2 regions of the Dactylosporangium sp. CA-139114 genome follow, and region 2 is predicted to be linked to the other one. Evidence: riboswitches for the same ligand, from Rfam matches in the RefSeq annotation. Region 2 holds a riboswitch; the other holds the start of a gene.
What was found. A riboswitch is a leader RNA that binds a small molecule or an ion and turns the genes downstream of it on or off. The one in region 2 is predicted to bind ZMP and ZTP.
Positions count from the first base shown of each region.

Region 1: linked by a shared signal. The riboswitch ahead of ACQP2P_RS45960 (bifunctional 5,10-methylenetetrahydrofolate dehydrogenase/5,10-methenyltetrahydrofolate cyclohydrolase) and the one ahead of glyA (serine hydroxymethyltransferase) in region 2 are both predicted to bind ZMP and ZTP.

Region 1 covers NZ_CP192080.1:10,181,158-10,195,885, reverse strand. The annotation lists gene yidC (membrane protein insertase YidC) at 1-790, shown strand, start outside; gene ACQP2P_RS45965 (protein jag) at 903-1,517, shown strand; ZMP/ZTP riboswitch at 1,672-1,754, shown strand; gene ACQP2P_RS45960 (bifunctional 5,10-methylenetetrahydrofolate dehydrogenase/5,10-methenyltetrahydrofolate cyclohydrolase) at 1,915-2,718, shown strand; gene rsmG (16S rRNA (guanine(527)-N(7))-methyltransferase RsmG) at 4,653-5,420, shown strand; gene ACQP2P_RS45950 (AAA family ATPase) at 5,932-7,317, shown strand; gene ACQP2P_RS45945 (ParB/RepB/Spo0J family partition protein) at 7,314-8,354, shown strand; gene ACQP2P_RS45940 (hypothetical protein) at 8,893-9,651, shown strand; gene ACQP2P_RS45935 (GNAT family N-acetyltransferase) at 9,967-10,647, shown strand; gene ACQP2P_RS45930 (N-acetylmuramoyl-L-alanine amidase) at 10,957-12,135, opposite strand; gene trxA (thioredoxin) at 12,398-12,733, opposite strand; gene trxB (thioredoxin-disulfide reductase) at 12,768-13,694, opposite strand; gene ACQP2P_RS45915 (hypothetical protein) at 13,787-14,716, opposite strand.
Region 2 covers NZ_CP192080.1:1,475,074-1,489,801, forward strand. The annotation lists gene gatB (Asp-tRNA(Asn)/Glu-tRNA(Gln) amidotransferase subunit GatB) at 1-402, shown strand, start outside; gene ACQP2P_RS06605 (metallophosphoesterase family protein) at 717-2,228, opposite strand; gene ACQP2P_RS06610 (PQQ-dependent sugar dehydrogenase) at 2,414-3,601, opposite strand; gene ACQP2P_RS06615 (2-hydroxyacid dehydrogenase) at 3,732-4,649, shown strand; gene ACQP2P_RS06620 (PH domain-containing protein) at 4,655-5,098, opposite strand; gene ACQP2P_RS06625 (hypothetical protein) at 5,320-10,137, shown strand; gene glyA (serine hydroxymethyltransferase) at 10,188-11,426, opposite strand; ZMP/ZTP riboswitch at 11,443-11,529, opposite strand; gene ilvD (dihydroxy-acid dehydratase) at 11,547-13,400, opposite strand; gene ACQP2P_RS06640 (acetolactate synthase large subunit) at 13,615-14,728, shown strand, end outside.

The sequences.
Region 1 (14,728 bases), 1.5 Mb from region 2:
GAAGCTCTACCAGGAAGAGAAGGTCAACCCGCTCATGGGCTGCCTTCCGATGTTCCTGCAGATCCCGGTCTTCATCGGCCTCCTGCACGTGCTGCGTCACCTCCGGCCGGGCATGTCCGACCACAGCATGGAGCTCTACGGCTGGACCAAGTCGGAGTTCCTCAGCGCCGTCGACGCCCGCCTCTTCGACGCCCCGATCGTCGCCAAGTTCAGCAGCAGCACCGCCGAGCTGCTGAAGATCGACGCGAGCTCGACCACGGTGAAGATCGTCGCCGCCATCCTGGTCGCGCTGATGATCACCACCACCTACCTGACGCAGCGTCAGATGATCAAGAAGACGGGCTGGAACACCGACCCGCAGCAGCGCATGATCCAGAAGTTCATGCTCTACGGCATCCCGTTCTTCACCCTGACGTCCGGCTGGTACTTCCCCATCGGCGTCATCATCTACTGGGTCACGAACAACGCCATCACGCTGGCCCAGCAGTACTGGGTGCTGCACAAGTACCCGCCGCCGGCGAGCGCGTCGACCAACAACGTGCCCTTCAAGAACGGCGCCAAGAAGGCCGCCGACACCAAGCAGCCGAGCGGGCTCGGCGCGCTGTTCGCCAAGGCCCGCGAGGACGCCGCGGCGCAGCAGCGGGCCAACGGCAAGGGCGCCGCGAAGGCGACCGGCGCCAAGGCCAACGGCACGGCCCCCGAGGCCACCGGGCCGTCCCGGGCTCCGAAGCCCGGCGCCAAGCCGATCAACCCGAAGAAGGGTGGCGCCGCGAAGCGGCAGTCGGGTTGATGCGACCCCGCTGGGCCACCCCTCAACGGGCCCAGCGCGGGGCGCTCCCTGCAAGCAACCCACCCCTCACCGACGACCTGTGACGGCGCCTCGGCGCCCCAAACAAGCGGAGATGAGTTTCGTGACCGACACCACCAGTGATCTCGGCGCCGAGGACTTGGACGAGCAGACGGCTGCCGCGTCCACCGAGTCCGAGCCCGAAGGCGACGAGGAGTCCTCGGCCTCGGCCAACGGCTCCGGCCGCTCGAGCGCGGACCTGTTCCGCGAGAGCGAGATCGCGGCCGATTACGTCGAGGGCCTGCTCGACATCCTCGACTACGACGGCGACATCGACGAGCTCGTCGTGAGCGGCCGGCCGGTCGTCGAGGTCGTCGAGGGCGGGGACGGCTCGGGCAAGCGGCTGCAGGCCCTCGTGGGCCAGCGGGGCGCGACCCTTGAGGCGCTGCAGGAGCTGAGCCGGCTGGCCGTGTTCCGGCAGACGGGTTCGCCGAGCCGGCTGCTGCTCGACGTGGGCGGCTACCGGGCGCTGCGGCGCAAGGAGCTCGGGGCGATCGCGAAGAACGCGGCCGAGAAGGTGAAGGAGTACGGCGAGGCCGTGCGGCTGGAGCCGATGAGCGCGTTCGAGCGCAAGTGCGTGCACGACGTGATCAACGCCCTGCCCGGGGTGGAGAGCGAGTCGGAGGGCGTGGAGCCGTCCCGCCGGATCGTGGTTCGCCCGACCGCTTGATTCTTGCTCTTCCTGGACCGCCCCGGCACGCGCCCGGGGCGGTTCTTTTTTGCCCTCAGGTTCTCGGGTTGATCTGCCCTTTGCGGCCTCGTGCTTGAGCCTCCTTCGTTCCGGCGCTCCCACTTGGCCGGTCCTGTTCCGGCGCGGGCATACTGGTTGGTGACGCGACTGGCGGCATCGAGGATGGGCAACCATCGGGAAGCCTCGTCGTGGGAGTCGACCGCCTGGGCTCTCACGCGTGACGAGGAGCCGTATGCCTAACTCACCCGCTTCCGCTTCCCATCTCTCCGATTCCACTTTCGCGGCGGCCCCTGGTTCTGCGGCCGGTTCTCCTGCGGCATCTGGCTCCGCTCGCCTCCTGCCGGGCGCGCCGGTGGCGGAGCGCATCCTGGCGGACGTGGCCACGCGTGTGGCGGCCCTCCGCGATCGAGGCATCACCCCGTCGTTGGCCACGATCCTGGTGGGCGACGACGACGCCAGTGCCGGCTACATCCGGATCAAGCAACGCCAGGCCGCCGAGCTCGGCTTCGACTCCCCGCACCGCCACCTCCCGGCGGACGCGACCCAGGCCGACCTCCACGCCGCGATCGACGACTTCAACGCCGCCCCGGACGTGCATGCCCTCCTGATCCAGTACCCGACGCCGAAGCACCTCGACTACGACGCCGCCCTCATGCGAGTCGACCCGGACAAGGACGTCGACGGGATGCACCCGCTGAACCTGGGTCGCCTGGCGGCCGGCATTCCCGGACCGCTCCCCTGCACCCCGGCGGGCATCGAGGCGCTGCTGGCCCACTACGAGATCCCCGTCAGCGGCCGCGAGGTAGTGATCCTCGGCCGCGGCGCGACGCTCGGCCGCCCCTTGGCGATGCTGCTGGCCCAGAAGCGACCCACGGCGAATGCGGCCGTGACCGTTGTGCACACCGGGGTGCCGGACTGGACCCGGTACACGCAGCGCGCCGACATCCTGGTCGCCGCCGCCGGCGTGCCGGGCATCATTCAGCCGGAGCACGTGAAGCCGGGCGCGGTCGTGGTCGGCGGCGGCGTGCGGTACGCCGGCCGCCGCCTCCTCCCGGACGTGGACGAGTCCTGCGAAACGGTCGCGGGCGCGATCACGCCGCGGGTGGGCGGCGTCGGCCCGACTACGGTGGCCATGCTTTTCCGCAACGCCATCGAGGCCGCGGAGCGCCGTTTCACGTGAAACGTGGTTCGGGCTCGTGGTGGTTCGGGCTCGTGGTGGTTCGGGCTCGTGGTGGTTCGGGCTCGTGGTGGTTCGGGCTCGTGGTGGTTCGGGCTCGTGGTGGTTCGGGCTCGTGGTGGTTCGGGCTCGTGGTGGTTCGGGCTCGTGGTGGTTCGGGCTCGTGGTGGTTCGGGCTCGTGGTGGTTCGGGCTCGTGGTGGTTCGGGCTCGTGGTGGTTCGGGCTCGTGGTGGTTCGGGCTCGTGGTGGTTCGGGCTCGTGGTGGTTCGGGCTCGTGGTGGTTCGGGCTCGTGGTGGTTCGGGCTCGTGGTGGTTCGGGCTCGTGGTGGTTCGGGCTCGTGGTGGTTCGGGCTCGTGGTGGTTCGGGCTCGTGGTGGTTCGGGCTCGTGGTGGTTCGGGCTCGTGGTGGTTCGGGCTCGTGGTGGTTCGGGCTCGTGGTGGTTCGGGCTCGTGGTGGTTCGGGCTCGTGGTGGTTCGGGCTCGTGGTGGTTCGGGCTCGTCGCGCTTTTTTCGGCCGCGTGCCGCGTGCCGCGTGCCGCGTGCCGCGTGCCGCGTGCCGCGTGCCGCGTGCCGCGTGCCGCGTGCCGCGTGCCGCGTGCCGCGTGCCGCGTGCCGCGTGCCGCGTGCCGCGTGCCGCGTGCCGCGTGCCGCGTGCCGCGTGCCGCGTGCCGCGTGCCGCGTGCCGCGTGCCGCGTGCCGCGTGCCGCGTGCCGCGTGCCGCGTGCCGCGTGCCGCGTGCCGCGTGCCGCGTGCCGCGTGCCGCGTGCCGCGTGCCGCGTGCCGCGTGCCGCGTGCCGCGTGCCGCGTGCCGCGTGCCGCGTGCCGCGTGCCGCGTGCCGCGTGCCGCGTGCCGCGTGCCGCGTGCCGCGTGCCGCGTGCCGCGTGCCGCGTGCCGCGTGCCGCGTGCCGCGTGCCGCGTGGTGTTGTCGAGGAGGTTCGGGGCCTGGCCGTCGAGGGCGACCGAGAACTCGGCCCGTGTGGGTGCCTCCTGGGGCTGGGTTCATCCAGTGGCTTTGCTCGGCGGGGCGGGGGACGCGCGGCCGAGGTTGGCTGGCCCGTCGATGAGGACCCGGCGTCTGCTTGTGAGCCGTGGCCGTTGCGCCGTCCGCCGCTTGCCCGCCGGGTCCGGTCGAGCTTGCCCACCGGCGTCCGGTGCGGAACGCCGCCGCGGCGAACCAGAGCCCCAGCCCCGGCGTCGGTGTGGTGGGCGACGACGATGCGCACCGCACGGGGTCGTTCTGCGGACGAGGGATGGAGCAGTCTCCCGTCTGCCATGCGGCTCTAGCATCAGTCGAGGCGAGCTGGCCGTCGGCCCGACCGGATCACACCGAGGTATCGACGCGTCGTCGTTCCTCACGGATGGCGCCAGGCAGGCTCACCCGGCCGACCGGCCTGGACCGCGAAGTGGTGACTCCCGGGGTCGGCCGGCTCTCCGTCGTCCGAACGCGACGGGGTGAGGGCGCCCGCCCCACGGACGGACTCGGCCCCAGCCGACTGCCGCTCCGTGCCTCGTCGATTGCTCAGTGGCCCGTACTACCTTCTCGAGCCCGATGCGTTCGCCCTTCAGCGCTGTCCAGGCCGTGCTTCTCGGGTCGCGTAGAACTTGCCCTCGGTGGTCGCCTGAACCAAGCCCACCGGTCTGCTGCGAGTCGCGCCTCCCGGTCCGTCCGGGCCGTCGGCCGCGTCGAGGGCTCGCGGTCCGAAATACCGCCGCTCGCCTTCCCCGCGTTCGAGCGCACCACTGACCACGTCCGACTCCGCGCCTACCCCAGCCCCGCCGTGCATCAGCCCCCTCTCCCGCACCACGGCCCCAATCGGCCCGCGCCACCCACCACCCGATGCGCACCGATCGCGCCGTCCACGTTTCACGTGAAACACGCCCAGCGGGGCTCCCCGCGTCCGGGGGTGGCGAGCGGTACGTGGTTTGCTTGACCCCATGGACGGTGCAGTGCCCAGCGAGATTCTCCCCGTGGCCGAGAAGGTCTTCGGCGATCGGCTCCCCGCCGCGATCCGCTTTGCGGAGTTGCTCGTAACGGATGGAGTTCTCCGCGGGCTCATCGGGCCGCGCGAAGCGCCACGCATCTGGGAGCGGCACCTTCTGAACTGTGCTGTGGTCGCGGACCTCATTCCGTCGGGTGCCTCCGTGGTCGACGTCGGGTCTGGAGCCGGTCTCCCCGGTATGGTGCTGGCAGTGGCTCGTCCCGACCTGTCCGTCACCCTGGTCGAGCCGCTCGCACGACGTACCGCATTCCTTTCCGAAGCGGTGACGGCCCTCGGCCTCGAGCGGACCACCGTGGTCCGTGCCCGGGCCGAGGAGTGCGTCGGCAAGCTTGCGCTCGCCGACGTCGTCACCGCCCGAGCCGTCGCTCCGCTCGACCGGCTCGCCGGCTGGTGTCTCCCCCTCACCGCCATCGGCGGCCACCTGCTCGCGATGAAGGGCGCCTCCGCGGCGGCCGAGGTCGCCGAGCACGCGGAGGCCCTGACGAAGCTCGGTGCCGGTACGGCCGCGGTGCGCACGTGCGGGGACGCCATCCTCGCCGAGCCCACCACCGTGGTCGACGTCGTGCGGGAGCGAGAAGGCGTGCGCGTCCGCAAGGCCGGGGCCGCGCGCGAGCGGGAAGCCGCGCGTACCCGAGACGCGGGAGACGCGCGGCAGCGGGAAGGCGCGCGTCCCCGGAAGTCCGGAGGGCGCCGCGGCCGATAGCCGGGGGCGTGTTCGCGACCCCCGGGCAACGGGGGAACGGGGACCACGCATGGCGGACGGCAGGGCGGTGGGCATCGGATGGCCGATGTCGCCGATACAGCGACTCGGCGGCCTGCTCCGGCGAGTTGACGGATTTCTGGTCTTTTGGCGGCCGAGTTGGGGTGAGAAGGCCAACGACGCGCCGGTGAGTCATAGCTCCGCCCGGCGAAGCGCCGTAGGCTGGCCCCGCGCCACTCTTCTGTCCGACGGAACGGCACCCGATGGGGCCGGCCTGGACGGAACGGGTCCGGACGGCGAGCGCCCCTCAGGGGCGGACGGCTCCGGAGCCGGTACCGCCGGGACGACCCCCAGGGCGGCGGACTCCGGCCCCCGGGCGGCCCCCGGCGAACCCTCCATCGATGCGACCGACGGACTCGACACCGTCGACCACGCGGCGGGAGTTCCCGAGGACCACGGGCCGGCGGACGAGGTGGCCGAGGGTGCACACCTTTCCGAGCGGGACGGGACTGACATGGTGCGCGATAGCGATGATGGTCCGGGCTACGGCGATGCAGACGGTCATGTTTCACGTGAAACGGGGATAGAGGGCTGGGGCGTACGCCCGACCGGCCGACCGGTGCCACAGCCCCGAGCAGAGTACGGCGACTCCTCCCGGCCGGTCGAGCCGGTGCGATTCGAGGCCCCCGGTTCGCCCTCCGCTACGCCGGCGCCGGTCTCGCCGACCGTTCCTCATGCGGTACCGCCGCGAAATCCCGTGTCCGCTCCGCCGCACGGCTCGCCGACTCGCTCGGACGCGGAGTCGACACGCGGGGGCACGGTGGATTTTCAGGTGGCGGCCCCGAACGACCGCGGCGCAACCGGTACCCTTTACGGCCGGGGAGTATCGCCAACAGTCGACGCTTCTCAGGCCGAGGTGCGGCCCGAACGACGGAACCCACCATCCCCCCGGCCTCACCCGTCCGTCGTCACCGCGGATACCGAGGGCGCCATGACTGACGCGTATGTTTCACGTGAAACCGAAGACCCCCCGCTCGCACAGGAGGCAAAGCGCGCCGTGGAGATTCTCAACCCGAGCGGGGAGATCACCATGCCCCGCCCACCACGGCGCCGCACGATGTGTGTGGCCAACCAGAAGGGCGGCGTCGGGAAGACCACCACCGCGGTGAACATCGCCGTAGCCCTCGCGCTCCACGGCAACCGCGTGCTGGTGATCGACCTCGACCCCCAGGGCAACGCCTCGACCGGACTCAACGTGCCCCACCACTCGGGCGTGCCGGACGTGTACGACTGCCTCATCGACGGCGCTCCGCTGGACGCGGTGACCCAGCAGGTCGAGGGGATCCCGAACCTATGGGCGGTACCGGCGACGATCGACCTCGCCGGAGCGGAGATCGAGCTCGTCTCGGTCGTCGCCCGCGAGTCGCGACTCAAGCGCGCGATCGAGGCCGGCGGCGACAACTACGACTACATCTTCATCGACTGCCCGCCCTCGCTCGGCCTCCTCACGGTCAACGCGCTCGTCGCGGCCGAGGAGGTCCTGATCCCGATCCAGTGCGAGTACTACGCGCTGGAGGGTGTGCAGGCGCTCACGAACAACATCGAGCTCGTCCGGTCGCACCTCAACCCGCACCTCGACATCACGACGGTGCTCCTGACGATGTACGACCGGCGCACGCGCCTGGCCGACCTCGTGGAGCAGGACGTGCGGAACCACTTCGGCGAGAAGTGCCTGAACGCGGTGATCCCCCGCAACGTGCGGGTATCGGAGGCGCCGAGCTACAGCCAGTCGGTCATGACGTACGACCCCGGCTCGCGGGGTGCGGTCAGCTATTTCGAAGCGGCGCAGGAAATCGCGCTGCGCGGCGCGCAAGGCGCGCAGGTGGGAGGGGTCGCATGAAGTCCAACCGACGTGGGGGTCTCGGGCGGGGGCTCGGCGCTCTCATCCCAACCGCCGCCGCGCCGGCCGAGGGCGCGACCGGCACGGCGACTGCGCTCGCCACTCCCCCGAACGTCACGAACGGCACCCCGGCGGAGACCCCGGCCCCGGCCCCGGCTCAGGCCTCGGCGGCCGACGCGCTCGCCCCGGTGCCGGGCGCGCGGTTCGCCGAGATCCCGGTCGGCGCCATCACGCCAAACCCGAAGCAGCCGCGGCAGGTGTTCGACGACGAGGCGATCGAGGAGCTGAAGACCTCGATCCAGGAGGTCGGCTTCCTCCAGCCCATCGTCGTGCGCGAGCTGCGCGAGGCGGAGGGTGAGAAGCAGTATGAGCTCGTCATGGGTGAGCGCCGCTGGCGCGCCGCCCAGGCGCTGGGCAAGGAGGCCATCCCGGCGATCGTCCGCGAGACGCGCGACGACGCGATGCTGCGGGACGCGCTCCTGGAGAACATCCACCGGGCGAACCTGAACCCGCTCGAAGAGGCGGCGGCGTACCAGCAGCTGCTCGAGGAGTTCGGCGCGACGCACGAGGAGCTCGCCAAGCGGATCGGCCGGAGCCGCCCGCAGATCTCGAACACGATCCGGCTCCTGAACCTGCCGGCCCCGGTCCAGCGCCGCGTCGCGGCGGGTGTCCTCTCGGCCGGGCACGCGCGGGCGCTGCTCGGTCTCGAGGACTCGGACGAGCAGGAGTCGCTGGCGACGCGGATCGTCGCGGAGGGTCTGTCGGTGCGCGCCACCGAGGAGCTCGTCCAGCTGGCGGTGTCGGAGAACGCGCCGAAGAAGTCGGCCCCGGCCCAGCGCCGCGCCAAGCCGCACGCGCCCGCACTGTCCGATCTGGCCGACCGTCTCTCGGACCGCTTCGACACGCGGGTGAAGGTCGACATCGGCCGCCGCAAGGGACGCATCACGATCGAGTTCGCGACGGTCGACGACCTGGAGCGGATCGTGGGCATCATCGGCGTGCCGGAGGAGCAGTCGGCGACCCAGCCCGAACAGTAGTAGCGAGCGGTAGCGCCTTCGGACAAACAGCAGCGCCTCCGCATAGAGCAGCAGCGCATCCGCACAGAGCGAGGGCCGATCCCGAACTAACCGGGGTCGGCCCTCGTGCCGTTTCAGAAATCCATGGCTCGGGTCCGCGCCACTATCTGACCGTTGCTCCCGCCAGACAAATGGGCGGGCCCGAGGGCCTTCGGCCGGAGGGGCCCGCCCAGCCAGGTCCGCGGTGGCAAAAACAGGTCGCCGACCCCGAGATGGGCCGAAAAGCGCCATTCCGAACCCCGGGAGCCGAAAAAGTCGGTGGGAGGAAATCTTGAGAGAACGGCTCTGAGCGAATCTTGTCCACAGGGGTTATCCACAGGCTCACCCGTTTCACGTGAAACCGAGCGCGAAATCGGGCGCGGCCCTGTGGATGAACATTGCCACACGTAGGACGACCTCGATTGCGTCATCCACAGCGCAATCCACCGAACCTGTGGATAACTCGCTCGCTGTCCACAGGGTGCGGACAGCGGCCTTCCGTTCGGCTAGGGTCGGCTTCGTGCCCGAGTCGCCACAGCAACCGCCACAGCTCCCCGCGTTCACCTACTGGCCCACCTTCCCGTTCGAGGGCGACATCCGCGTCAAACGCCTCCTCGACCCGGTGCCGATCGAGCCCCCGCGCCACGGCGACAACCCGGCCGAGTGCCGGGCGTGCTCGGCGCCGGACGAGGCGTACATCTGGGTGAGCGACCGCTGGCGAGTCCGCGCGCTCGATCGCCCGACGGGCCTGCCGGCCGTGCTGATCCTCGAGTCCCGGTCGCACCTCGACCTGGGCGACCTGCCGAACATGCTCGCGGCCGAGCTCGGCGTGATGACCGTCCGCCTGGAGCGCGCGATCCGCTCGCTGGACGGCGTGGCCCGGGTTCACGTGAACCGCTGGGGCGACGGCGCGGCGCACCTGCATGTGTGGTTCCTCGCCCGCCCCTACGGACGGCTCCAGCTCCAGGGCACCTTCCTCGCGCTGTGGGACGACATCCTGCCCCCGATCCCCGAGGACCGCTGGCGCGAGAACCTGGCGATGGTCGCCGCCTGGCTGGCCGAGTTCGGCGGCCGCCCGCTGGCCGAGCCGCCGCGCATCAACTGGACCGCCCCCACGAGCCTGGCCGAGCGCGAGGCCCAGTCGCAGCCCGACGACGCCCTGGAGCCGGCGGCCGCCGCGGCCGAGAACGACGACGTGACGGTCCCGGAGCCGGCCGCGGGCAACGACGACACACCGGACGACCCGGCGTCGCAACAGCCTTCGGCCCCGGCCCGCTGACCCGACCACGGGAGCGAAGGGGGCAGCGGTGCCCGCGTCGGACAGCTCTCAAGACGCAGGCGGGCGGGCACCGGGCCTGCTCGTGCTGACCGTCCTGTCCGGAGACCGCCGCGATCAGGCCCGGCGCGGGGCATTCACTCGCCATCGGGCCGACCCCGCCGCCCACCTTTGGTAGCCGTCCGGCCACGACGATCCACCCGAACGGGCGCCGGGGGTGAGCAGGGATAAGGAACTTGTCCGCGGATGGGTCCCACGGCGTGTCGCGAATGCGTACCATCAGGACGAGCTAATCCCGGGTGCGGTGGAGATGGGCCAATGTCGCGACGTCTCGTCAGTTTGACGCTGGACACCCTCGAGGACCTTCCTCGATCGTGCCGTGACTGCGTGTTCTGGGAGCTCGACCCCGTCGCCGCCGATCGGGCGTGTGCCAACGGCGACCCGGGCCTCGAGAAGGAGGCCTGGGTCTCGCAGACGCTGCTCGAGTGGGGCTCGTGCGGCAAGCTCGTGTACGTCGACGGCATGCCGGCCGGATTCGTGATGTTCGCGCCGCCCGCGTACGTGCCGCGGAGCATGGCCTTCCCGACCTCCCCGGTCTCGCCCGACGCCGTGCTGCTCATGACCGCGCACGTCGTGCAGCCGTTCGCCGACGGCGGGCTCGGCCGCATGCTCGTCCAGGGCGTCGCGCGCGACCTCACCAAGCGCGGCGTGAAGGCGATCGAGGCGTTCGGCGACGCGAAGTTCGGCGAGGTCGACGAGGCGGGGCGCAACGAGCGCGGCTGCGTGGCGCCGGCGGACTTCTTTCTGTCGATCGGCTTCAAGACCGTACGACCGCATCCGCGCTATCCCCGTCTGCGTCTCGAACTCCGGACCGCCCTGTCGTGGAAGTCGGACGTCGAGTACGCCCTGGAGAAGCTGCTCGGCTCGATGAGCCCGGAGTCGCTGCTCCGCCCGGTGCTCCCGGTTCGCCCGGCGACTCGAGAGATGACCTCCGGCTGAGCCGACCGAGCCCGAAAAGGCTCCCAAATTCGGGCAAATTCTCACGCCACACCCGAGCGTGGGGGCCTCGGTTCGGTCCAGGCATCCGGCGGCCCGGCGAGCAGGTCCGGGGCTGAGACTCCGGTTGGGCGCGGCCAGGGGGCATTCGCGAAGACGGTCCGCTGTGTTGTGCGTTCGAGCCGAGCCCTTACCCGCAGTGCCGATCGCGGCACCGACCGGAGCGCAGCCGGCAACGGCACGAGAACTGTGCTCAGCCAAGCGCCGACGGCCCGGAAGCCGCACGGCCCCGGGCCAGGTGGCGGGTGAGCGCTACGCGGTCGGGGCGGTCGAGCCGGTCAAGGCCCGAAGCAGACTCACGTCGATCGAGCCGGTCGGGACGTCCGCCTCGACGGGGAGGTACATCCGCTGGACCGCGGCCATGATGGCCTCCACGACCCGGTCGCGGAACGCGGGGTCGATCAGCTGCCGCCGGTCGCCCGGCGACGTCAGGTAGCCCACGTCGACCCGGACGGCGGGCATCTTGGTGAGCCGGAGCAGCTCCCAGGTCTTCGCGTGGGTGTGGCAGTCACGCAGCCCGGTGCGGACCACGATCTCGCGCTGCACGAGGCCGGCCAGCCGCTCCCCCACGACGGAGGTGGGGCCGGAGACGGAGCCGTAGTGGTAGGTGGCGACGCCGTCCGCGAGGGGCGTGGCGTGGCCGTCGAGGTGGATCGAGATGAGGAGGTCGGCGCCGAGCTCGTTCGCGAGCTGCACCCGGTCACGGTCGCCCAGAGCGTTCGCGGGCTGCGGACCCCTGGTGAGGTTCACCCGCATACCCGCGGCCGCCAGACGGCCCTCCAGACGGGCCGCAAGGTCGTACACGAGGTCCGCCTCCACCCACCGCAGCGGCCCGTCCGGCACCACGTGCCCGGTGTCGGGTCCGCCGTGGCCGGGGTCGATCACGATGCGCTTGCCCAGCAGCGTCGGGCCCGAGGCGCGGAAGGCCTCGGCCTCGCGCAGGAGCTGGGGCCGGCCGCCGATGACCTTGCGGCCGAGCCGGCGCAGGGCACCGATCGTGGCCGGGCCGCACTCGCCGTCGGGGCGCAGGCCGACCTCGCGCTGGAACTGGGCCACGGCGTGCGCGGTGCGGCTGCCGTAGATGCTGTCGGCGCGGCCGGGGTTGTACCCCATCTCGAGCAGCCGCTCCTGGAGCTGCCGGACGTCGTCGCCGACGTAGGGGTCGCCGACGGTGTGGAACAGGGCGCGCTGGCCGAGCCGCCAGCGGGCCGCGTCCAGGGCGCGCCAGGTCTCGTCGCCCACCTCGCCGTCGACGGTGAGGCCCCGGCTCTGCTGGAAGGCGCGCACGGCCCGCTCGACGTCGGCGTCGTATTCGGGATCACCCCACGACGGATCCGACGGCAGGAGATCCTCCAGCAGCTCCAGCACGACCAGAATGCCGCGGATCTCGGCAACCGCCGCGCCCCGCGCCCCGCGCCGGATAGCCCGCATATGGTCCTCCTGAAGTGCCTGTGCCCCGCGTCGGAATCGTACGTGCCCGCCTGAGCGCGCCGTTATGGGGCGATTCACCCATGCTGAGCCGCGTCCGCGAGGCAGCGTACTCCCACCACCCCGGTAGCGCGCCCCACCGGGCACCGCACCATAGAGAAAAAGCGCCGCGCCGGGCGCAGCGTTACACCGGATCCGAAATGCCCCGCCTCCGCGTCGGCGGAGACGGGGCATCGGAGAGACTCGCGCGGAGCGCGAGCTGGGATCAGGCCGGGTCGAGCGCCGACTCGATCAGCCGGACCAGCGCGCTCTTCGGGTTGGCGCCCACGACCGAGCGGAACGGCTCGCCGTCCTTGAACACGGTCAGGGTGGGCACCGAGAGGACCTGGTAGGCCCGCGCGGTCTCCGGGTTGCTGTCGATGTCGACCTTCACGATCTTGACCTTGTCGGCGAGCTCACCGGCGGCGATCTCGTTCAGCATGGTCTCGATCTTGCGGCACGGCTGGCACCATTCCGCCCAGAAGTCCACCAGAACCGGAATATCCGATTTGAGGACGTCGACCTCGAAGGTCTTGTCGCTGACGGGCTGGATGGCTCCCATGCGCTCTCCTTCTCTCCAAGCTCTCTTGCTCGCTCTACAGGGCCGCGATGTACCGCTCGGCGTCAAGGGCCGCGGCGCAGCCGGTGCCCGAGGCGGTGATGGCCTGCCGGTAGGTGTGGTCGACGACGTCGCCGGCGGCGAACACGCCCTCGATGTTGGTGCGGGTGCTCGGCGCGGCCACCTTCACGTAGCCCTCGTCGTCGAGCTCGACCTGGCCGCGGAACAGCTCGCTGCGCGGGTCGTGACCGATCGCGACGAACACGCCGGCCACCGGCAGGTCCTGCTCTTCGCCGCTCACGGTGTTCTTGACGCGCACCGCGCCGACGCGGCCGCCGCCGTCGACGACCTCCGTCACGACGCTGTTCCAGAGGACCTCGATCTTCTCGTTGGCCAGGGCGCGTTCGGCCATGATCTTGCTGGCGCGGAACGAGTCGCGGCGGTGGATGATCGTGACCTTGGCGGCGAAGCGGGTGAGGAAGGTCGCCTCCTCCATCGCCGAGTCGCCGCCGCCCACGACGACGATGTTCTCGTTGCGGAAGAAGAAGCCGTCACACGTGGCACAGGACGACACGCCCCGGCCGAGCAGCTCCTGCTCGCCCGGCACGCCGAGCGGGCGCCAGGCGGAGCCGGTGGCCAGGATGACGGCCTTGCCCTGGTATTCCGTCTCGCCGACCCACACGCTCTTCACCGGGCCGTCGAGCGCGACCCGGGTCGCGTCGTCGGTGATGAACTCGGCCCCGAAGCGTTCGGCCTGCTTGCGCATGTTGTCCATGAGCTCGGGCCCGTTGATGCCGTCCGGGAAGCCGGGGAAGTTCTCCACCTCGGTGGTGGTCACCAGCGCGCCACCGGAAGTAACACCCTCGATCACCAGGGGCTTGAGGTTGGCCCGGGCCGCGTAGACGGCAGCCGTGTACCCGGCGGGACCGGACCCCACGATGATCAGGTTGCGGACCTCGTCCACGGTCGACTCCTCGAATTCAGCCTGTGCCAGCAAAACGCCATCCTACGAACCGGCCATTCCCGGTGAACGGTGACTCGTGTGCCACATCACCACTACGGGGCGGTGGTTCGGTACCGTTCGTCGGCGATCGCCCCGCCGAGGCCGCAGTCCGGTCCGACGACGATCACGAGACGCCTGCCCACCGCGGTCCGCGAACCGTCGACGACCACGACCAGCGCCGCCTGCCCCTCGAACGCGGCGTAGTCGACCAGCGCCACCTGACCACCGTATTCCCTCGTAATCGCCGTGATGCACGCGGCCCGCGCGGCCGGCTCGGCGAGGCGCGCGAGGGGGCTCGGCACGGCCGCCGGGGCCTTGGCGCTGTTGTCGAACGCGCTCGCGCCGCCGTCGCCCTGCACGTTGTTGTGGGACTGCGCCTTCGGCACCGTCTCGGCGACGCCGCCGACCGTGCCCCGGGCGTAGTCGCGGCCGCTGGAGATGATCGGCGAGTCCCCCGAGAACGGCAGGAACCCCGACGATCCGGGCCCGGCGTCGCCCTGGGCGCCGGTGGCGGAGCCGCGCTCGGGCCCGCCCGCGGCCACGTTGGGCACGGCGGACGCGGGCCGGTCGGACTTGGTGGCCCCGGACTCGCGCAGCACCTGCACGCCCACGCCGCCGCACACGAGCACCGCGGCGGCCGCGGCCAACCCGGCGGTCCAGCGCGTCCGGCGCCGTTTGCGCGCTTCGCGCGCACGGTTCAGGTCGACCACGGGGGCGTCCGCGGGGGGCGCGGTGACGGCCGAGGCCAGGGCCGCGTCCAGGCGTTGTTGCACATCCAGCGGTACCGGGAGTGCCTCCGCCCCCAGCGCGTGCAGCTCGTCACGCATGGCCGCGTCGGCCGACACGAGCATCGCGTAGGCCTCGGCCCAGCTCTCCTCGGTGCTGACCAGGTGGCGCACGTCGTCCGCGGCCGGGGTGCCGTCCAGCGCCCCGCCGACGAAATCGGCGAGCCGGTCGAGGTCGGCTTCGGTGAAGGCCGTCACGCGCCACCCTCC
Region 2 (14,728 bases):
CGCAAGTGGTGGCTCGGCGAGCTGGCCCGCCGCGCCAACGAGACCGAGACCGAGCTCGACGCCCTGGGCGTGACCCCCGCCGCGGTCGCCGAGCTGCAGTCCCTGGTCGACAGCGGCAAGATCAACGACAAGCTCGCGCGCGTCGTCCTCGAGGGCGTCATCGCCGGCGAGGGCACGCCGTCCGAGGTCGTGACCGCGCGCGGCCTGGAGGTCGTCTCGGACGAGGGCGCCCTGACGAAGGCCGTCGACGAGGCGATCGCCGCCAACCCGGACATCGCCACGAAGGTCCGCGAGGGCAAGGTGGCGGCCGCGGGCGCCCTGGTCGGCGCGGTTATGAAGGCAACGGGCGGCAAGGCGGACGCCAAGACCGTGCGCGAGCTGATCATCGCCCGGCTGTCCTGACGTTTCGTTCCGTTTTTGCTCGGGTCCGCGTCACTTGCGGACCGTTGCTCCCGCCAGACAAATGGGCGGTCCCGGAGGGCCTTCGGCCGGAAGGGACCGCCCAGCCAGGCCCGCGGTGCCAAGGACGAAAACCCGCCGTACCTCCTGCCGCGACTCCCAGCCGCCCCGAAGCTCCCCGCGCGCCCGGCTCCGGCGCTCGCACCTCGGCATCTCGCAGAGCCGCTCTCGCCTTCGGCTCTCGCGCTTCGCCCTCTCGCAGCGCCGCGCCCGGCTCCGGCTCTCGCAGCGCAGGACGTTTCGCGTCCAAACGAGCCCTACGGCGTAGGACTCAGCGACGGAGCCGGCGACGAGGACGACGACGACACGGACGGCGCCGGTGTCGGAGCGCCCTTGGTGTCCGGCTGCACGATGTGCCGCTGCAGCGCCACCTCGGTCAACCCGGTGCCCCCGACCTGGATGTCGTCGTAGGCGGAGAGGTGGCGGTCCTTGTCGAAGTACAGGATGGACAGCGCGAGCGGCAAGGGCTTCGAGCTCTCCAGCCCGCGCAGCCCCGCCCCGCCCGTCGAGCCCTCCACCATGAGCAGGGTGCGCTCCTGCAGGGCCCGCAGGGCCGCGGGCGCCGAGGCCGGGGCCGAGGGCGACGTCGCGGGAACCGGCACCGCCGCCGGCGCGGCGGCGCCCTGGTTCGGGTTGAGGCGCGTGATCGAGCGCTCGTGCTTGTGCCCGGCCAGCACCAGCGGGCAGAGCCCGGCGAGCTCCTGGGCCGCCACCGGGTCGTGGACCATCGCGACGTCGACCGGCCTGGCGCTGGAGCGGATCTTCTCCGCCAGGATGTCGCCCGAGGTCACGACCTGCTGGTGCTGCTCGTCGTTCGACTCGTTCGTCGACTTGTCCGGCGTGAACCGCGGATCGCCGATGCCGGCGAAGGTGAGCCCCTTCACGGAGACGATCGTGTCGTCGAGCACCGTGGCGTTGGGCTGCCGCGCGACCGCGGCGGCGGTGACGGCCGAGTCGTGATTGCCGCGGATGTAGAGGTACGGGACCTTCAGATCGCCGATGACGTTGACGTAGGACGCCTCGGGCTCGCTGCCCCAGTCGTTGATGTCGCCCGTGTCGACGATGATGTCGATGTCGAACTGATCCGCGACCGAGCGCACGACGCCCCACGCCGCCGGGTTGAGGTGCATGTCGGAGATGTGCAGGACCTTGGTGGTGCTCTTGTCCGGCTCGTACACGGGCAGCGCCGAGATCGTGCCGTAGAGCTTGCTGACGTTGAGCACCAGCTTCTGCAGCTGCGAGCGGTACTCCTCGTACCGGTCGGTGATCCGCTTCGCGTCGCCGATGATGGCGGGGGCGTTGACGAGCAGGCCGCGGTACGTCGGCTCCTGGATCGCCGCGGGGTTGAACGTGAGCAGCGTCGCGGCCCCGGTCGAGGCGAGCACCCCGATCACCACGAGGCCCCCGACCGCCGTCTCGCGCCGCGCCCGGAACACCAGCGCGACCAGGATCATCGCGCCGAGCAGGCCGCAGCCCGCCGTCTGCAGCGCCAGCCGCCGCACGCCGAGGCTGAGCTGGTCGACCGCGTCGTGGCTGATCTGCTCGAGGTTGCCGGTCTTCGCCGCGAACGCGCGGGTGCGCGCCTCGTCCAGCGACTCCAGCCGGATGCGCAGGTGCACGGGGCCGTCGTGGCTGTTCAGCTCCAGCGAGCCCAGCGGCGGGATCTCCACCGAGGTGTCGCCGTGCCACGACGGGACAAGCGAGAGCTGCGCGCGGAAGGGCCCGATGTCCTGCGTCGTGGTCCCGCCGAGCTCGACGCCGATGATCATTCCGACGACCGCGACGGCGCCCACGAGCAGCCCGCGGCCGATCCGCCGCAGGCGCGGGTGCCTCGGCGCCCGGGGGCGGCCGCTCCCGGGCCCGGACGGGTGCCGCCGGCGACCGGCGGCCATGATGGTCGCGCGGCGACGGGCGCGTTGGGCGGCCAGCGCGGTGCGACGGCGGAACGGCGAGATCAACTCTTGCCGGCCTCACCGACGTCGCTGATCACCAGGCGCAGGAGCATGTCGTCATCCGCCTTCGGCGCGCCCCGGCCGTCCTTGTTGGACGTGGAGACCCACAGGCTGCCGTCGGGCGCGACCGCGGCCGCGCGGAGGCGACCGTACTTGTCCTGCAGCAGCGGCACCGGCGCACCCAGGAGCGTGCCGGCCTCGGTGACCTGCATGACGTACATCCGCTGCCCCTTCAGACACGAGGTCACCAGGTAGCCGCTCAGGTAGGCCAGCCCCGCGCACGAGGCGTCGGCGGTCTTCCAGGTCATGATCGGGTTGGTGAACTTCGGGTCGGTGCCGCGGCCCTCGACCGCCGGCCACCCGTAGTTCTTGCCCGCCTCGATCACGTTGAGCTCGTCGGCATCGCTGGCCCCGAACTCCATCGCGTACATGCGCTGGTTCTTGTCCCACGCGAACCCTTGCACGTTGCGATGTCCGTAGCTGTACACGGCGGTGCCGAACGGGTTACCGGGCGCCGGCTTCCCGTCCGGCTGGATGCGCAGGATCTTGCCGCCGAGGCTGTTGAGGTCCTGGGCGGACTCGGGCTTGTTCCCGTCGCCGGTGGCCACGTAGAGGAATCCGTCCGGCCCGAAGCGCAGCTGGCCGCCGTTGTGGATGCCCGCCTTGGGGATCCCGGTCAGGATCGGCACCGGCGCCTGCCCGAGGGTCAGCTTGGCGACGCGGTTGTCGTCCTGGGCGGTGTAGTACACGAATACCGTTTTGTCCGTGTCGTACTGCGGCGAAACCGCGATCCCGAGCAGTCCGCCCTCGCCCCCCGGCACCGCGGCGTCGATCTTCTGCAGCTCCGCCACGAGCATGCCGTCGGACGTGGTCTCCTTACCGACCTTGAGCAGTCGCTTGCTGTCACGCTCGGTGACCAGGCCGGAGCCGTCCGGCAGGAACGCGATGCCCCACGGCACCGCCAGCCCCTTGGCCAGCACGGTGATCGAGACCTCGGCCCCGCCCTCGTCGCTGCCGCCTGAGCTCGACGGCGACGGGTACGGCGAAAGCTTCGGCGGCGATCCCAGCTCGTCCGGCGGCGGTGGCCCGAACGAGCACCCCGCGAGGGCAAGGACCGCCGCGGCCGCGCAGAGCACGGCGAGGCTCCGACCAGCGGGCCGGCGGGCAGAACGGTGCGTCCGGGCGTTCACCCGGCCAAGCGTAGCGTTGCCGCGCGGGAGCCACCTTTTCCACCGTCGTTCCCCACCCCGCGCGTCTCGCGCATATCACCGCACGCGTCGTTTTGCCCCTGCCGCGGGGGCCTGCATCATCGAGCGCATGCTGAAGATCTGGGTCGCCCACGAGTACGGCTCGCAGCTCCTTCGCGCCGCGGCCGCGCCGCGGGAGGCGGTCGTCGAGGTCATGCCGGCGCCGGGAGAGCTGCCGTCGGACCCGGACGACGTGGCCTTCTGGGTGCCCCCGTTCCTGGTCAAGCCCGAGGTCACCGCGATCACCCAGCAGATGCCGAAGCTGCGGGTCATCCAGCTGCTCAGCGCGGGCGCGGACGCGTGGACGGGCCGTGTCCCGGCGGGTGTGACCCTCTGCGACGCCCGGGGCGTGCACGACTCCTCGACGGCCGAGTGGGTCGTCGGGGCCGTCCTCGCGTGCGTGCGCGAGTTCCCGTCGTTCGCGCGGGCGCAGGAGCGAGGGGAGTGGGCGTACCGCCGCACGGACGAGCTGGCCGGCAAGCGCGTGCTCATCGTCGGCTCCGGCTCGATCGGCCGCGCGACCGAGGCGCGCCTGGCCCCGTTCGACGTCGAGGTGACCCGCGTCGCGCGGCGCCCGCGCGAGGGCGTGCACGGCGTCGAGGAGCTGCCCCGGCTGCTGCCCGACGCCGATGTGGTCGTGCTGCTGGTGCCGCTCACGCCCGAGACCCGCGGCCTCGTCTCCAGCGAGTTCCTGTCCCACCTGCGCGACGGCGCCCTGCTCGTCAACGCCGCCCGCGGCCCGGTGGTCGACACCGAGGCCGTGACGGCGACCGCGCGCACCGGCCGGATCGCCTACGCCACGGACGTCACCGACCCCGAGCCGCTACCGCCCGACCACGAACTGTGGCGCCTTCCTAACGTCTTCATCACGCCTCACGTCGCCGGCTCGGTGCCGGGCCTGTGGCGCCGCGGCTACACCCTCGCCGCCTCCCAGCTGCGCCGCTTCCTCGCGGCGGAGCCCCTGGCCAACGTGGTCACCGACGGCTACTGAGCGCGCTAGCCGGCAGGTTGCGCGGCGCGCTCGGGGTCGTCCGCCGCGTCCGCGTCGTCCTCGCCGGCGGGGGCCGCGGGGCGGTCGGTCTCGAGGGGCTGTCCGCTGGCCTTGATCAGGCGCGGCACGTCCGCGGCGCGCACGGCGTCCAGCGGCACCAGGTGGCCGTTGGCCAGCCGCGCCTGCACCCGCGCGCCGTCGACGACGAGACCGTCCACGGCGTTCCACGGGACCGTGCGGCGGCCGAACAGGGCGCGCACCGTGAACCCGCGCTCGTCGACGTCGGTTCCCGCGCGCCAGGCCCAGATGGCGACGGCGAGCGGAACCAGCAGCACCAGCAGGAACCAGACGCTCTCGGCGAGCAGCGGAATGGCGCCGATCACAGTGATGCCCGCCGCCACGGCGAGGGCTGCGCTGCGCCGGAACTTGACCTTGACCTGGTTGCTCACGAAGCCATCCTCCCACCTTTCGAGGAACTGCCCCCGGGCGCCCGGGCGGGCATACTGAGCGCCGTGGGGGATGAGAACGGCCGCCCTTCGCCGCCACGGGCGGCCGGGGTTACGCTCGGTGCCGTGTCAGACGAGATCGCGACCGGCCGGGGGGCTCGTCGAGCGATCCGCGACAGTATGTCCGGCTTTGTGGGAGCCTGCCCGCGGGGGGAGGGCAGAACGTGACCTCCACGTTCCGTCGAAACGCACCCGCCCCGTGGGCCGAGGGCATCAAGCGCAGCAAGCGCGTCGCCGTGCGCCCGACCGGAGCCGTGGCCGCCGGGCTGCTGGGCGTGTCCGTCCTGGTCGCGCTGGCCGTGGCCGGCTGGGGGATCAAGGAGCTGAGCATCCTGTGGGGTGCCGCGGCGATCCTGGCGCTCGCCGGTGTGGTGGTGCTCACGCTGCGGGGCTTCCCGCTCTTCGCGATCCTGACCATCGCCGCGGGCGCCGTCGCCTGGGGCGTGGCCACGCGCGGCCGCCTGCCGGACAGCTGGTTCGACCTCCCCGGTGTGCTGGGCTTCATCGGGATCAATCTCGCTTATGTCGTACCGTTGGCGGGCTCTTTTCTTTCCGCCCTGCTCCTGGACGCGCGGCGGGTGTCCCGGTCCTCCATCGACGAGGCCGTGAGCGGGCGCCGCTGGTGGGGCAAGCCCGACGACACGCTCCCGCGCCTGAAGGAGCTCGAGGCCATCCCGAGCTCCCGCTTCTTCGCCCTGGGCGAGGGCGGCTGCACGCATCTCGTCTCCGCCGGCCGCCGCGTCGCGCTGTTCCTGCCGACGGTCTGGCCCCACGGCGAGTTCACGATGGACGCCGCGGGCCAGGTGCTACGGGGCGGCCGCCTGTTCGTGCCCGGCTCGGAGGACGTCGACGGCCTGGCCGCGGAGGTGCACACCTGGCGCGAGCAGCTGGCCAAGGTCGGGGGTTCCGTCCGGGGGTACCTCGTGGTCGCCCCCTCCCGCGGCGACGTCTCCGAGGACCTGGTGATCTCCGTCGCACCCGGCGAGCACCTGCACCTCGTGCACGCCCACGAGATGGCGGACGCGGCCGGGCGCTGGCTGGCGGCCGAGCCCTACCGTGTCGACCTGCACGTCATGGAGCGCCTCCTCGTCCTCGCGGCCGGCAACGAGCTGCCGGAGCCCCTGTCGCTCCCGCGCACGTTCGCCCGCGAGGCGACCGCGTCGTCCGACGAGCGCTCGGACGCGACGTCGCCCACGGACGCGGCGTTCGCCGCCGCGGCGTCCTCGCCCTCGGGCCCGTCCGCCGCGGCGGGCATGCCGACGGTGCTGGGCGGCACCGGTGAACCCACCGCCCCCACCACCGCCTGGCGCCCGGGCAACGGCGTCATGCGCGCGCGCCTGAGTCGCCTGGCCAAGAGCGCCGCAGCCCGCGGCGAGCATGCGGATGCCACAATCGCGGGCTCCGAGCCAGCCCCCGAGCCACCCATGGATGGCAACGGACCTGACCCCGCTACCCCGGAGGCCGCGTTGCGCTCCCATGCCGATTCCAACTTCGGCCCAGCGTCCCGCTCCGACCGCGATCACGACCGTGACGCGGATTTCGGCGCCCCGTCCCGCCGCGACCGCGACGCCGACTACGGCGCCCCCGCGCGCACCGGCCGCGACTCGGACTTCGGCGCCCCCGGGCATGAGGGCCGCGAAGCAGACTTCGGCGCGGCGTCGGGATTCGACCGCGACCACGACCGCTACCAGGACTTCGGCGCTTCCGCGCGTGCGGGCCGCGACTCGGACTTCGGCGCGGCGTCCGGCTTAGATCGCGACCACGGTCGCGACGCGGATTTCGGCGCTTCCGCGCGTACCGGCCGCGACTCGGACTTCGGCGCGGCGTCCGGCTTCGACCGCGACCACGGTCGCGACCCGGATTTCGGCGCGGCGTCCGGCTTCGACCGCGGCTACGACGCCTCCGCGCGCCCGAACGGCGAAGCCTCCTCCCGCCGGGGCGACGACGCCTCCGCGCGCGGTCGCGATGGTGCCACCGCCCGCGATGGTGGCGCCGCCCGCGACGGTGCCTCCGCCGACGGGGATGTCTCCTCGCGCGGCGACGACGGCCCCGAGAGCTCGTGGGAGGCCCGCTCGACCCGCGAACTCGTCGGAAACTGGGACAACGACTCGGCCAGCCGGCTCGCGGCCTGGGCCGCGGAGGACACCTCCGATCCCGACGCCCGCGCCTCCGCGCGGCGTGCCTGGTCCCCGATGGGCGGCGAGACCCCGGCCCCGGGCGAGCGTTTCCGCTGGTCGAGCGAGTCGGCGGACGACTTCCCCGTGGCGTACGACGCGGGCAACTGGCCCGACCCCACCACCGACCCCGAGCCGGCCCGCGCGGACGCATGGCGCGAGACGCGCACCACCGATGCGAGCGGCGACTTCCGCGCTTCCGAGCCGAACGCGGATGTGCGGCGCGAGAACCGCGCTCCCGAGCCGGTAGCGGAGACCTGGCGTGACTCGCGCGCTCCCGACCCGAACGCGGACTCGTGGCGCGACTCCCGCGCTCCCGAGCCGAACGCGGATGTGCGGCGCGAGAACCGCGCTCCCGAGCCGGTAGCGGAGACGTGGCGCGACTCGCGCGCTCCCGAGCCCTTGGTGGAGCCCTCGTGGCGGGAGACGCGCACGCCCGAGCCCGTCGCCGACTCACGGCGTGAGAACCGCGCCCCCGAGCCGGTGGTCGAGCCTTCGTGGCGGCAGGCGCGCACTCCGGAGCCGGTGGCCGATTCGTGGCGTGAGAACTGGGCTCCCGAGCCAGTGCGGGAGCCGTGGCGGGATCGCCGGGCCCCCGAGCCGATCGCGCAGACGCGGGCGCCCGAGCCGGTTGCTGACTGGAGTACGACGGGTCGGGAGCCGTGGGCGTCCGACTCCCAGGACGCGGGGCGGGCGGACGAGCGGCCGGTTGTGGAGTGGCCGCCGCCGGCCGAGTCGCGGGGAGCCGAGCGCCTTCCGGTGGACTGGCGGACGCCCGAATCCTCCGCGCCCGAGCGGCCGTCGGTCGAGTGGCAGGCCGCGCCCGTGCGGCCGTCGGTCGAGTGGCAATCCGCGCCGGATGCGTCCGCGCCCGAGCGGCCGTCGGTTGACTGGCGGTCCGCGCCCGATGCGTCCGCGCCCGAGCGGCCCTCGGTCGAGTGGCAGGCCGCGCCCGAGCGGCCGTCCGTGGAGTGGCGGTCCGCGTCCGAGGCGGGTCCGTCGCAGCGGCCGTCCGTGGAGTGGCGAGCCGGCGAGGCGCCCGCGGCCGGGCGTGGTGCCGATGAGGCGCGGCCGAGTGGGCGGCCGTCCGTCGAGTGGCAGCCTGCGGCACAGAACGGTGCGAGCGGGCGGCCCTCGGTTGAGTGGCAGCCTGCGGCAGAGAACGGTGCGTCCGGGCGGCCCTCGGTTGAGTGGCGGCCGGCGGGCGAGAACGGTGCGTCCGGGCGGCCGTCCGTGGAATGGCAGCCGGCGGGCGAAAGCGGCGCGTCCGCGCGGCCGTCCGTTGACTGGCAGCCCGGGGCGGAGGCCGGGCCGTCCGGTGACTGGCTCGCGGCGCCTCAGGCGGGGGCCGCCGGTGGTGAAGACTGGCGGAACTCGGAGCCGGGCCGCGAGCAGCAGCCGGCGGCCGGAGAGGCGCGGCGGCGACCCGAGCGGGCGGCCTTTACCGGCAGTCTGTTCGACGGCGACGCGCCCGAGCTCGTCGCCAAGCCGCTCGAGTTGCGGCGGTCCTGGGAGTCGTCCGATGCCGCGTCGCGGTCGATTCGGCGGCGGGATCGGCAGCAGGCGCCCGAGGGTGAGAGCGTCGACGCTCGGGAGCAGGGGCGGACCGCGAGCTGGCCCAGCGTGCCGGCTGCCGACGCCGATCCGATGACGGGCATGGGGCAGCCGACCGCGGCCCCGTCCGGAAACGGGCGTACCACTGACGCGTGGGAGGGCCAGGCCCCGTCCGGGAGCGGGCGTACCACTGACGCGTGGGAGGGCCAGGCCCCGTCCGGAAACGGGCGTACCACTGACGCGTGGGAGCGTCAGCCAGCGTCTGGGAGCGGGCGTCCCACCGACGCGTGGGAGGGCCAGGCTCCGTCCGGAAACGGGCGTACCACTGACGCGTGGGAGAGTCAGCTAGCGTCCGGGAGCGGGCGTGCCGCCGATGCGTGGGAGGGCCAGGCCGGCAGTGGTCGTGCCGCCGACGCATGGGACCCCAGGTCCGAGAGCCCCGCCGGGAGAGGGCCGGACGCGCAGGGCCAGCCCGCCGCCCCGGCCGCCGGTGGATGGAACAGCCAGCCGTGGGCCCCGCACCCCTCCTCGGGCCGGGAGGCCCAGGTTCAGCCCGACCACGCGGCCGGGGGAGCCGCGACCACCCAGCCGTGGGAGGCTCAGGCGTCCGGCCGGGACGAGCCGGCCACTCAGGCGTGGCCGAGCCGGAACGGGCGTACCACCGACGCGTGGGAGTCCCGGCCGCAGCGGCCCCCGCGGGAGGACGCGCCGCCGCCCGCTGGACGCGGCGGTGAAGAGGCCTGGTGGGACGGGCCCGCGCAGGCGCCCGTGCCGCCGCCCGTCGCCGACGGTGGGGGCGGCAGCGGTGAGAAGACCAAGAAGTCCCGCTGGGGGCGCAACAAGGACAAGGACAAGAAGGAGCGCAACGGCCCGGAGGAGACCGCCGGCGCCTGGGGCTCCGAGCCGGGCGAGCGCTGGGACGGCCCCGCCGCGCCCCGGAGCGCGGAGCCCGGCAACGAGGGCTGGGACCGCGGCGCGCCGCCCAACCAGGGCTGGGACGGGGCCGCACCGCGGAGTGAGGAGCCCGGCAACGAGGGCTGGGACCGCGGCGCGCCGCCCAACCAGGGCTGGGACGGGGCCGCACCGCGGAGTGAGGAGCCCGGCAACGACGGCTGGAACGACGGCGAGCGCATCCCGGAGCAGCGCAAGCGCGAGCAGCAGCAGCTCTCCGCGTTCGAGGACCTCGCGCCGCTCGAGCTCAACCTCGACGAGGAGCCGAAGGAGAAGACCCGCAGGTTCCTGCGCCGGAAGTGATCGAACGGCCGAACGAGGGGGCGCCGCGCAGCGCGGAGCCCCCTCGGGCGTCAGCGCAGCGGGTAGGCCGAGAGCAGCTCCCGAACCTCACCGGCGATCACGTCGAGCGCGGCGTCGTCCGACTTCAGGGCGGCGTCCACGGCGCGGGAGATCCACGAGGCCACCTGGGGCATCGCGGATTCCGTGAGGCCGCGGGTGGTCAGCGCGGGAGTACCCAGGCGCAGACCGGACGGGTCGAAGGGCTTGCGGGTGTCGTACGGCACCGTGTTGTAGTTCGTCTCGATCCCCGCGCGGTCGAGGGCCTTCGCGGCCGGCTTGCCGCCGATGCCCTTGCCGGTGAGGTCGAGCAGGAGCAGGTGGTTGTCGGTGCCGCCCGACACGAGGTCGAACCCGTGCTCGAGCAGGGCCGAGGCCAGGGCGCGGGCGTTGGCGACCACCTGCTGGGCGTACACCTTGAAGGAATCGTGTGAAGCCTCGCCCAGGGCGACCGCGATCCCGGCGGTGGTGTGGTTGTGCGGGCCGCCCTGCAGGCCCGGGAACACGGCCTTGTCGATGGCGGACGCGTGCTCCGCGGTGCACATGAGCATGGCGCCGCGCGGGCCCCGCAGCGTCTTGTGCGTCGTGGTCGAGATGATCTCGGCGTGCCCGACCGGGGACGGGTGCGCCCCGCCCGCCACGAGGCCGGCGATGTGCGCGATGTCCGCGACGAGCACGGCGCCCACCTCGCGGGCGATCTCGGCGAAGCGCGGGAAGTCGATCGTGCGCGGGATGGCCGTACCGCCGCAGAAGATGAGCCTCGGGCGCTCCCGCAGCGCCAGGTCACGCACCTCGTCGAGGTCCACGCGGCCGGTCTCGCGGCGGACCGAGTACTGCACCGGCCGGAACCACTTGCCCGTCGCCGACACCGGCCAGCCGTGCGTGAGGTGCCCGCCCATCGGCAGCGCCATGCCCATGACGGTGTCGCCGGGCTTGGCCAGGGCCAGGTAGACGGCGAGGTTCGCGGGCGAGCCCGAGTACGGCTGGACGTTCGCGTGCTCGACGCCGAACACGTGCCTGGCCCGCGCGATCGCGATCTCCTCGATGGGGTCGATGAAGCGCTGGCCCTCGTAGTACCGCTTCCCGGGGTAACCCTCGGAGTACTTGTTGGTCAGCACGGAGCCGGTCGCCTCGAGGACGGCCCGGGATACGTAGTTCTCCGAGGCGATCATCCGCAGCGTGTCGTGCTGACGCTGCTCCTCGCCCTCGACGAGCGCGGCCAGCTCGGGATCCACCAAGCGCAAAGAAGACATGCAGCCTCCTGATACGTCGGGACACCCAGGCGCGCGGTGCCCGCGATCGGAAGCTCCCCGGTGGTCGGTTCCACCTTGATGTGCGCCAGTCGCGATGACTGACGCACATCCTAGTGGAAGTTACGGAACCCGGCGGTAAGCTCCGTCACTCGCCGACGTCGCCATCGACGCGTACGCCCGCAGCGCCGCCGACACCGGCCGCTCGCGGTCGAGCGGGGTGTAGGGCCGCTCCCGCTTGTCCTGCGCGATCTTGCGCGCGGCCAGCTCCTCGTCGCCGACGACGAGCTGGATGGAGCGGTTCGGGATGTCGATGTCGATGCGGTCGCCGTTCTCGACGAGCGCGATGAGGCCGCCGCCGGCCGCCTCCGGGCTGATGTGCCCGATCGAGAGGCCCGACGTGCCGCCGGAGAAGCGCCCGTCGGTGATCAGCGCGCAGGCGCGGCCGAGGCCGCGGCCCTTGAGGAAGCTGGTCGGGTACAGCATCTCCTGCATGCCGGGGCCGCCCTTGGGCCCCTCGTACCGGATGACGACGACGTCGCCCTCCACGACCTTTTTGGCCAGGATGCCGTCGACCGCCGCCTCCTGGGACTCGAAGACGTTCGCGCGGCCGGAGAACGTCAGGTTCTCCTCGGGCACGCCGGCCGTCTTGACCACGCAGCCGTCGGGCGCGAGGTTGCCGAAGAGGATCGCCAGGCCGCCGTCCTTGGTGTAGGCGTGCTCGACGCTGCGGATGCACCCGTTCTCGGCGTCGGTGTCGAGCGAGTTCCACCGGTTCTGCGTGGAGAACGGCTCGGTGGTGCGCACGCCCCCGGGCGCGGCGTGGAACAGCTCGAGTGCCTGCTCCGAGGCCTTGCCGCCGCGGATGTCCCACTCGTCGATCCACTCGCGGAACGTCGGGGAGTGCACCGACCAGACGGACTCGTCGATCAGCCCGCCGCGCGACAGCTCGCCGAGGATGGCGGGGATGCCGCCGGCGCGGTGCACGTCCTCCATGTGGTACTTCTGCGTGTTCGGCGCCACCTTGGCCAGGCAGGGCACGCGGCGCGAGATCCCGTCCATGTCGGCCACGGAGAAGTCGAGCTCGGCCTCCCGGGCGGCGGCCAGCAGGTGCAGCACCGTGTTGGTGGACCCGCCCATCGCGACGTCCAGCGCCACCGCGTTCTCGAAGGCCGGCCGCGAGGCGATCGCCCGCGGCAGCACCGAGGCGTCGTCGGCGAAGTAGTAGCGCTTGGCGAGGTCGACGATCAGCGATCCGGCCCGCTCGAAGAGCGCCTTGCGCGCCGCGTGCGTGGCCAGCGTCGAGCCGTTGCCCGGCAGGGCCAGCCCGATCGCCTCGGTCAGGCAGTTCATGGAGTTGGCGGTGAACATGCCCGAGCACGAGCCGCACGTCGGGCAGGCGGAGCGCTCGATCTGGCCGAGCTGCTCGTCCGTGACGGACTCGTTGGCGGAGGCGATCATCGCGTCGATGAGGTCGAGCTTGGCGTCCTTCTCGTGGACGACGCCCTCGATCGAGATGGTCTTGCCGGCTTCCATGGGGCCGCCGGAGACGAAGACGGTGGGGATGTTGAGGCGGAGGGCGGCGAGCAGCATGCCGGGCGTGATCTTGTCGCAGTTGGAGATGCACACGAGGGCGTCGGCGCAGTGGGCCTGCACCATGTACTCGACGGCGTCGGCGATGAGCTCGCGGCTGGGCAGCGAGTAGAGCATCCCGCCGTGGCCCATGGCGATGCCGTCGTCGACGGCGATGGTGTTGAACTCCTTGGCGACCCCACCGGCCTCGGCAACCGCGTCGGCGACGATCATGCCGAGGTTGCGGAGGTGGACGTGGCCCGGCACGAACTGCGTGAAACTGTTGGCGATGGCGACAATCGGCTTGCCGAAGTCGGAGTCGGTCATGCCGGTGGCGCGCCACAGGGCGCGCGCGCCGGCCATGTTGCGACCAGAAGTGGAAGTCTTGGACCGCAGCTCGGGCATACCTGCGAGTCTGACACGTTCCGTATCCTGGGATAGGTTGACTCAGGCCGTGAGATGCGCCAAAGTGGGCTCATGTCGTCGAGGTCGCTCCGAGTACTTATCATCTAGCGCGCCGACGTCTGCCGTCAGCGCGCTAGCCCCCCGTGCCGAGCACGTGGGGTTTTTTCATGTCCGGAGCCTTGCCTAGACACCTTCGAGCGAAAGTGCGAAAGCGATGACGAGACCCACGCCAGAAGTTCTCGCCCACCGGGGGCACCCCGCACCGCCCGCCACCGCGCCGGCCGTCGACAAGAAGGCCCAGCCGGAGCTGCTCACCGGGGCGCAGGTACTCGTCCGCTCGCTCGAGGCCCTCGGCGCCGACGTCGTGTTCGGCATTCCGGGCGGCGCGATCCTCCCGGCGTACGACCCGCTGTTCGACTCCGAGAACGTCCGGCACATCCTGGTCCGCCACGAGCAGGGGGCCGGCCACGCCGCCACCGGCTACGCGCAGGCGACCGGCAAGGTCGGCGTGTGCATGGCCACCTCCGGCCCGGGCGCGACGAACCTGGTGACCCCGATCGCCGACGCCTACATGGACTCGGTCGCCATGGTCGCGATCACCGGCCAGGTCGCCTCCGGCTCGATCGGCACGGACGCCTTCCAGGAGGCGGACATCGCCGGCATCACGCTGCCGATCACGAAGCACAACTACCTCGTCCAGTCGGGCGAGGAGCTGCCCCGGGTGCTCGCCGAGGCGTTCCACCTGGCCGGCACCGGCCGCCCGGGCCCCGTCCTGGTCGACATCCCCAAGGACGTGCTGCAGAACAAGACCACGTTCAAGTGGCCGCCCACCCTGGAACTGCCCGGCTACCACCCGACCCTGCACCCGCACGGCAAGCAGATCCGCGAGGCGGCCCGCCTGATCGCCGGGGCCAAGCGCCCCGTGCTCTACGTCGGCGGCGGCGTCATCAAGGCCCACGCCTCCGAGGTGCTGCTGAAGCTGGCCGAGCTGACCGGCGCCCCGGTCGTCACGACGCTGATGGCCCGCGGCGCCTTCCCGGACTCGCACCCGCAGCACATGGGCATGCCGGGCATGCACGGCTCGGTCGGCGCGGTCTACGCGCTGCAGAAGTCGGACCTGCTCATCACCATCGGCGCGCGGTTCGACGACCGGGTGACCGGCGAGCTGTCGACGTTCGCGCCGAACGCGGCGGTCATCCACGCCGACATCGACCCGGCCGAGATCGGCAAGAACCGCACCGCGGACGTGCCGATCGTCGGCGACGCCAAGCACGTGATCGAGGAGCTGCTCGCCGCCGTCGCGGCCGAGCACGCGGCCGGGCGCAAGC